One region of the Modestobacter sp. SYSU DS0290 genome, then DNA from elsewhere that is predicted to be linked to it. Evidence: riboswitches for the same ligand, from Rfam matches in the RefSeq annotation. Region 1 holds a riboswitch; the other holds the start of a gene.
What was found. Region 1 has a riboswitch for cyclic di-AMP ahead of ACI795_RS08650 (NlpC/P60 family protein). Riboswitches for the same ligand answer to the same signal wherever they lie in the genome.
Positions count from the first base shown of each region.

Region 2: it holds a riboswitch for cyclic di-AMP, as region 1 does, so the genes downstream of both, ACI795_RS14940 (aggregation-promoting factor C-terminal-like domain-containing protein) here and ACI795_RS08650 (NlpC/P60 family protein) in region 1, are expected to answer to the same signal.

Region 1 covers NZ_JBJHAI010000007.1:91,916-96,066, forward strand. The annotation lists gene ACI795_RS08645 (DUF3817 domain-containing protein) at 1-139, opposite strand, end outside; gene ACI795_RS08650 (NlpC/P60 family protein) at 322-1,479, opposite strand; cyclic di-AMP (ydaO/yuaA leader) riboswitch at 1,495-1,664, opposite strand; gene ACI795_RS08655 (GNAT family N-acetyltransferase) at 2,113-2,565, shown strand; gene ACI795_RS08660 (phytoene desaturase family protein) at 2,562-4,109, shown strand.
Region 2 covers NZ_JBJHAI010000018.1:45,012-49,162, reverse strand. The annotation lists gene mftD (pre-mycofactocin synthase MftD) at 1-135, opposite strand, end outside; gene ACI795_RS14945 (YceI family protein) at 285-884, opposite strand; gene ACI795_RS14940 (aggregation-promoting factor C-terminal-like domain-containing protein) at 1,040-1,972, opposite strand; cyclic di-AMP (ydaO/yuaA leader) riboswitch at 2,004-2,127, opposite strand; gene ACI795_RS14935 (class I SAM-dependent methyltransferase) at 2,301-2,948, opposite strand; gene ACI795_RS14930 (universal stress protein) at 3,028-3,507, opposite strand; gene ACI795_RS14925 (DUF5709 domain-containing protein) at 3,694-4,116, opposite strand.

The DNA of each region.
Region 1 (4,151 bases):
GGACGCCGACCTCGGAGGTCTTCGGCACGTACTTGACGAACATCCCGGCGAGGAGGAGCACCCAGGACACCGCCTCGGCGACGGCGACGACACGGAAGACGCGGGCCACGGGGGCGGGGGCGAGGAGACGGGCAGCCACGACCGGGGACAACGAACCACCGGCGCCGCGGTCTCCCCGATGTGATGAAGCCCCCTCCTCCCGACCCTTCGCAGGCGCAGGGCGGGACCCGGGAGGGGGCCCTGCCAGGGCACCCGGACACGCCGGTGCCCCGGCCGCCGTGAGGCGACCGGGGCACCGGCGTTCGTGCTGGAGCGCTGGCGTCAGCCGGCGATCCGGCGCATCGCGGTGATGCTCCCCATCACGTCGATGCTGGCGACCTTGACCACGTCGCCGGAGGTCGGCGCGTGCACCATCTGCCCGTTGCCGATGTAGATGCCGATGTGGGTGACCGGCGAGTAGAAGGCGATGAGGTCGCCCGGCTGCAGCTCCCCGCGGGAGACCGCACGGCCCATGCTCGCCTGCGCCCGGCTGGAGTGCGGCAGCGAGATGCCGGCTGCGGCGTAGGCGTACTGCACCAGGCCGGAGCAGTCGAAGGAGCCCGGACCGGCGGCGGCCCAGACGTAGGGCTTGCCGCGCTGGGCCATGGCGGTGCTGACCGCGGTCGCTGCAGCGCCGCTGGAGGCGACGACCGGCGCAGACGGGGCCGGTGCGGCCGGCGCGGCCGGAGCCGCGGCGCGGGCGTTGCCGCCCCCACCCGAGCGGGAACCGGAGCTCGAGCTCGAGCTCGAGGCGGAGCTCTGCTCGGCCGCAGCGGCCTCGGCAGCCTCGGCGGCGTGCCGCCGCTCGGCCTCGGCCCGGGAGGCGGCCTGCTCCGCGGCGGAGAGCCGCTCGTACATCGCCTGGTACTCGGCGATCTGCTTGTTCAGGTCGGCGCGCTGCTTCTCGACCTGGTCCAGCTGGGCCTGCGCCTCGGTGGCGGCGGCCTCGGCGGCGGCCTTGGCCTCGGTGGCCTGCTCGTCGGCCGTGACGGCCTCGCCCAGGATGCCGTTGTTGTGGTCGGCGATGGAGTCCAGCGTGCCGACGCGGTCCATCAGCTCGTCGGCGGACTCGCTGGTGAGCATCGCCTGCAGGGTGCTCAGCTGGTCGCCGGTGTAGGCGCTGCGGGCGACCTCACGGACGCGGTCCCGAGCGCCGGACAGGGCAGCCTCGGCGGCCTCGACCTGGGCGGCAGCGGCGTCGACCTCGGCCTGCTTGGCCTCGAGCTCGACCCGGGCGTCGTTGAACTGCTCGGTGACGACCTCGAGGTCGTGGGCCCGCTCGGCGACCAGCGTGGCGGCCTCGGCGGACGTGGTGGGCTCGGCCGCCGCGGGCGCGGGGTTCAGCAGCGGGACGGCCACGAGGGCCCCGGCGGCGAGGAGGGTGACGACGGCCCGACGGGAGGTGGACCCACGGCGGGCAGGATTGAGCGAACTCGCCATGTTCGGCGGGTGGTCCTTTCTTCCAACGTGCCGCCTACCGAGTTAGCTGACGGGTTCGGATGGGAAGACACCCGGCACGTGCGGCCCGGCTCGGCCGCGCAGTGCTTCACCCCAGTGCTGCGGTGGGTCCCCGGTCCCCTGGCCCGCCGGAGTGCACGGGCCGCGGAGTTCGGCGGCGGTCTGGTCGGTCGCCACCGATGGGTGGCTGAGGTGCCCGTCCGGACCGTCGCCCACCGTAAGTGCGTTATGGGCTCGTGACAAACGCCCTTTGCGATTTTGTTGAGAAACTCCGGTGGTGTGCTCCGACACGCTCACCGAGGGTGACAGGCACGCCGAATCGTCCGGCCAGTGCGTCCTGCGGACCCGGATCGTCTCCCGGCCAGAGCGCCGACACGCGGCCTGAGCTGGGCAGCCGGACCCGGCGGGACCACTGCGCCCTCCGGTGGAGGGTGGGGTCTGCGCCACCACCGCCGGCCGATCCGTCGTCACGCTCCGCAAGCGGCTGGTGAAGCTGCCGCTGTCGCCACGCTCGCGGCCCGCAGGTGCCCCGGCGCGGCACTCCCCGGCTTCCTCGCCGGGACCTGGTAGGTGGCCTCGTGGAGGAGCCGCACCCCCGCAGGCCAGGATGACCCGGTGCCGACCCTCGCCGCCGTCCCCTGGGACGACCCCGCCGTCGCTGCGCTCACCGCTGCCCAGCAGGTCGAGCTGCGCGCCCGCTACGACGGCGCGAGCGAACCGGGCGTGCCGCCGTCCGCCACCGACGTCGCCGTGGTGCTGCTCGCCCGGGACGACGACGGCACGCCGGTCGGCTGCGGCGCGCTCCGCCCGCTGGGGCCACGCGAGGCGGAGATCAAGCGGATGTACGTCGTCCCGGCCGCCCGCGGGCGGGGGGTGTCCCGGCAGCTGCTCGCCGGCCTGGAGGCCGAGGCCCTCCGCCGCGGCTGGTCGACGCTGAAGCTGGAGACCGGCCCTCGCCAGCCGGAGGCGGTCGGGCTGTACACGTCGGCCGGCTACCGGCCGATCCCGACGTTCGGGCACTACGTCGACGACCCGTTCTCGCTCTGCTTCGCCCGGGAGCTGGGATGACCGCCGCCCGGTACGACGCGGTCGTCGTCGGCGGTGGGCACAACGGGCTGGTCGCCGCCGCATACCTGGCGCGCGCCGGGTGGTCGGTGCTGGTGCTCGAACGGCGCGAGGTGCTCGGCGGCGCCGCGGTCAGCCAGCAGGTGTTCCCCGGCGTCGACGTCCGGCTCTCGGCGTACTCCTACCTGGTCAGCCTGCTGCCCGACCGGATCGTCACCGACCTGGGGCTGCGGCTGGAGCTGCGCGACCGTGCGGTGGCCTCCTGGACGCCGCTGCGCCGTGACGGCCGGCACCGGAGCCTGCTGGTCGAGCGGGACGAGGGGCCCGCGACGGCGGCGTCCTTCCGGGCGCTCACCGGCGGGGACGCCGAGCTTGCCGGCTGGCAGCGCCTCTACGGCCGGCTGTCCACCCTGGCCGAGGACCTCGCGCCCACCCTCACCGAACCGCTGCCCAGCGAGAGGGAGCTCACCGGCCGGCTGCGCGACCCGGGCATCTGGCACGACCTGCGCGAGCGGCCGCTGGCCGACGTGGTGGCCGACCACCTGACCGACGACGACGTGCGCGGCATCGCCCTCACCGACGGCCTGATCGGCACCTTCGCCGACGTGCACGCCGCCGACGGGCTCGCCGGGCGCTGCTTCCTCTACCACCTGGTCGGCAACGGCACCGGCCGCTGGCGGGTGCCGGTCGGCGGCATGGGCGCGGTCAGCGGCGCGATCGCCACCGCCGCCCGCACCGCCGGGGCTCGGTTGCTGACCCGGGCCACGGTGACCGCACTGGAGCCCCGCGCCGACGGGGTCACCGTGCACTGGACCGACGACGACGGGACGGCGCATGCCGCCGACGCCGGGCACGTGGTGGGCGGCGCCGCGCCGACGGTGCTGGACGAGCTGCTCGGCGCGCCGCCGGCGTCGCGCCCGTCCGGGTCGCAGCTGAAGGTCAACATGGTGCTGCGGCGGCTGCCCGGGCTGCGCTCCGGGGACGACCCGCACCGGGTCTTCAGCGGCACCGTGCACGTCGACGAGTCGGCGTCGGCCATCGACGCCGCGTTCGCCCAGGCCGGCGCCGGCCGGCTGCCCGACGTCGTCCCGTTCGAGGTGTACTGCCACTCGCTGACCGACCCGTCGATCACCGGTGCCACCGGGCTGCACACCCTGACCCTGTTCGGGCTGCACACCCCGGCCGAGCTCTTCGCGGCCGACCCGGTGGGCACCCGGGAGGAGGCGGTGCGCCGGGTCGTCGCCCAGCTCGACGACCACCTCACCGAGCCGCTGGCCGACTGCCTGGCCACCGACGCCGAGGGGCGGCCCTGCCTGCAGGCGGCCTCGCCCCTGGACGTCGAGGGCGCGCTGGCCATGCCGGGCGGGCACATCTTCCACGGGGACCTGTCCTGGCCGGTGGCGACCGACCCGGGGCAGGCCGGCACCTGGGGCGTGGCGACCGCGCACCCGCGGGTCGTCGCAGCGTCGTCCGGGGGCACGGTCCGCGGCGGTGGGGTCAGCGGGCTCGGCGGCTTCGCCGCGGCCCGGCACCTGCTCGGCCGGTGAGGCCGCGGCATCCGTGCGTGATCAACCGCCTACGGGGAACGG
Region 2 (4,151 bases), on a different contig from region 1:
GAAGGCGGCCAGGTTGTCGTCGACCGTCAGCCCGCGCTCGGAGCCGGCGACCAGCGCCCCGTAGACGCCCTTGGGCAGCCGTCGCTTCGCCCGCCGCTGCGCCTCGGCCACCGTCTCGAACCACGCGTTCGCCATCTGCGCACTCCCCTGCTCCTCGGACCGGGGGACGCCGTCGTCCCCCGGTGCCTGCGACCACGGCCGCTGGCACTCAGTGCCACGGTAGCGGGGTGCAGTGGTGTGGAACACACCTCTTCCGTCTCCCGGAGGGGGTGGCCCGCGGCGGGTCAGGCGGTCTTGATCACCGAGACGTCGAACTCCACCTGGATGCGGTCGCTCACCAGCACGCCACCGGTCTCCAGGACGGCGTTCCAGGTCAGCTCCCAGTCGCTGCGCTTGATCGCGAGCGCACCCTCGAAGCCCACCCGGGTGTTGCCGAACGGGTCGAGCGCCGAGCCGGTGAGGGTGAAGTCGACGTCGACCGAGCGGGTGACGGACTTGATGGTCAGGTCGCCGGTGACCCGGTACACCTCGTCGTCGACCTGTCGCACCGCGGTGGAGTCGAAGCGCATCTCCGGGTACTGCTCGACGTCCAGGAAGTCCGCCGACCGCAGGTGCGCGTCGCGGTCGGGGGCGCCGGTGTCGATGCTCGCGGTGCGGATGCGCAGCGAGACGGTGCTGGCTCCCGGGTCGGCGGTGTCCAGGTGCGCGGTGCCGGCGAAGTCGGTGAACGCGCCGCGCACCGTCGTCACCATCGCGTGCCGGGCACGGACGCCGATGCGGGTGTGCGCGGCATCGACGAGGTAGTCGCCGGTGACGTCGGTCAATGCGGCCGTCGCGGCGTCGAAGTCCGAGGCCGCGGGCTCGGGTGCCCGGTGCTTGCCCACGGTTCAGCCCTCCTGGTCTGGGTGGTCCACCCGCTGATCCTGGCCCACGGGTGTGCGGTGCGGGCAGGGTGGTCGCGCGCTGCGCAGGCGAGGAGGGGCCGCCCGCTGCGGGCGGCCCCTCCTCGTCGGTGCCGGGTCGGTCGGGACCGGGTGGATCAGTACCAGCCGGCGCTCTGCGAGTGCGACCACGCGCCGCACGGCGAGCCGTACCGGTTGTTGATGTAGATCAGGCCGGCGTCGATCTGCCGGTTGCCGTCGGAGGTCTTGGCGATCCCGGTGCTCTTCCAGGTGGAGTCCAGGAACTGCGGGATGCCGTAGGCGGTGCTGCGCGGGTTCTGCGCGTTGGGGTTCCAGCCGCTCTCCTTGCCCCACAGCTTCTCCAGGCAGGAGAACTGGCCGGCGTCGCCGCCGAGCTTGGAGAGCGCGTAGCTCTGGTACGAGCCGGCCGGCGCGGCGGCGGCCGGGGCCGGGGCCCCGCCGCCCGAGGAGCGGGAGCTGGACTGCGACCGCGGAGCGGCGGCGGCCTGCTCGGCCTTGCGCGCCTGCTCGGCCTTGCGCGCCTCCTCCGCCTTGCGCGCCTCCTCGGCCTTGCGAGCCTCCTCGGCGAGCCGGGCCTCCTCCGCCTTGCGGGCCTCCTCGGCGAGCCGGGCCTCCTCCGCCTTGCGCGCCTCCTCGGCGAGCCGTGCCTCCTCCGCCGCGACGGCGTCGGCCTGCGCCTGCGCGGCGGCGGCCTCCGCCTCCTGGCGCTGGCTCCGGTCGGCCACCAGCTCACCGAGCCGGTCACCGACCCGGCCCTCGGAGACGACGGTGCCGGCGTGCTGGGCGGTGAGGCCGAGCTGGGTGGCGATGCTCACCGGTTCGGGCGCCGCGGTGGCCTGGGCGTCGGTCTGCCCGGAGACGGCCACGTTGACCAGGACGGCACCGACCGCGGCGGCGGCCAGGTACAGCGCCGGGCGGCGCAGGCGGGCGGGGGGCGCCAGACGGCGGGGGGACTCGTCCCCGGCGACGGGGAGGACCGTGGTGGGCAGCTCGCCGTCGGCGGGGAGGTCGTGCCCATCGTGGTCGTGCTGGGTGGTGCGGGGGGACATGAAGGAGGGGGCTCCCGGGCTCTTCCGCGGCCGCCTACCGAGTTAGCTGACGGATTCGGGCGGGAAGACGCCCTACCCGGCCGGGCGCGTGCCCGGGCGGGATTCACCCCAGTGCTGCGGTGGGTCCCCGGATCGCTGTGGACAGCGACTCGGCGGCATCCGGCGCGGGCTCCCCGGGTGGGGACGTGACGTCCGGCCGGACCCGACCACGGTAAGGCTCGTTACGACCTCGTGACAATGCTCGGCGGCCAGTTCGTCGGGTTCTGCCATGACACCGCTGGTCAGCGGCGTGGGACCCGTCCCGGACGTACCGCGTGTCACACCTGCCTCAGGGCAGCCGCCAGACCGTCGTCCGGCGCACCTGCCCGCCGTCGGCGTCGGGGACGTCGTGGGTGGCGGCCGGCAGCAGCCCCTCGCGCGGCAGGTAGGCACGGCCCGGGTCACCCAGCAGCACGGTGGCTCCCCGGAGCCAGTGGGTGCCGAGGTAGGGCAGCACCCGCGCGGTCATCTCCCGGTCGTAGCAGACGTCGCCGGCCAGGACGACGTCCACGTCGGGCCCGTCGTCGCCGAGCACGTCGCCCACCACCTCGATCCCGCGGACGCCGTTGAGCTCGGCGTTGAGCGCGATCGCGGTGTGCGAGTAGGGATCGACGTCGCTGGCGACGACGTGCGCGGCGCCGGCCCGCAGGGCGGCCACGGCGACCAGCCCACTGCCGGCGCCGAGGTCCAGGACCCGCTTGCCGGCGACCAGCTCCGGCGAGTCGAGGACGTACCGGGCCAGCGCCTGACCGCCGGGCCAGGCCGCCGCCCAGAACGGCGGGTCCTGGCCGGCGCCGCCTGCCTCGGTCTCCATCGCCTCCCAGAGGGCGACGACGTCGTCGGCGACGTGCAGCTGCACCTCGGGCACCAGGGTGGGCCGCTCCACCCGGGTGTGGGCCTGCAGGAAGGACGGCGGGACACGATCGGAGGCGGGCACCACGTCAGTGGACACCCACGCGCCCGACCGCGGCCCGCCGGGGTGCAGTGGGCCGTGCGGTCGCTGGTCCGTGCGGTGGCTAGTCCGTGCGGTCGCTGCGCACCACGGTGACCGGGCAGGGCCCGTGCCGGGTGACCTGGTCGCTGGTGGAGCCCAGCAGCAGGCCGGCGAAGCCGCCGCGGCCGCGGGCACCGACGACCAGCAGGTCGGCCTGCCCGGCGGCGGTGATCAGCGCCTTCACCGGGGCGGTGTGCGCGACGTGGCAGACGACCCCGGCGGCGCGCTGCTCGCCCAGCGCCGCCACGACGTCGGCCTCGAGGTCGGCCTGGACCGCCTTCTCGTAGTCGCTCATCGGCGGCACGTAGCCCGGCGACCAGCTCGCCGGCTGGGGTGCGGTGGCGATCCGCCAGGCGCGGACCACGTGCAGCGGCCACCCGGCCCGCTCGGCCAGCCCCGCCGCCCACACGAGCGCTTCCTGGGCGCACCCCGACCCGTCGTGCCCGACGACGACCCCACCGCCGACCGCCCCGGTCGACGCCTCCGCCGTGCCGTCCGCCATGGCCTCGTCGACCTCCGCCGCGAGCGTGTCCCGCGTGCCGTCCTGCTCCGTCCCCGTGTCCTCCTGTCCGTGCCCGCTCGTCCGGTGCCCGTCACACCGGCCACCGGGCTGCTCCCCTCCAGCGTGGCCCCCCGGCCGCCGGTCGCACAGAGCCGGAGGTCCCTGGGACCACCGCCGGTCCCGACCTCAGCCGTCCTCCCGGACGAGGTGCACGGCGGACTCCTCCGCCGAGGCGGCTCCCCCGTCGACCCCCTCGTCCTCGGCGTAGAGCTCGTCCTCCCGGTCGACCACACCGTCGTCGTCGGCGTCGGCGAGCCGGCCCGCCCGGTCGTCGCCGACCTCGTCGTCACGCAGCTCGCCGTCGGTGTCCGCGGCGTCCCCGAGCCCGTCCCCGTCCTCCTCGCCGCCGTCCTCGCGCAGCTCGCGGGCGAGCCGGCCGGACAGCCCCTCCCCCGCCTCCTCCTCGCGCTCGGTGGTGCCCCAGCCGGTGGAGACCCAGGGCCGGTCGGGCGGCGACCAGCCGGCGGTGTCGTCGTCGGCGTCCGGTTCGAGGGTGTCCGAGACCGCGGCCACGGTCTCGGGGTCGGTGCCGTCGTGGTGCGTCCGCATGGCTGTCTCCGGGGGCTGGGCGGCGCTGACGGCGG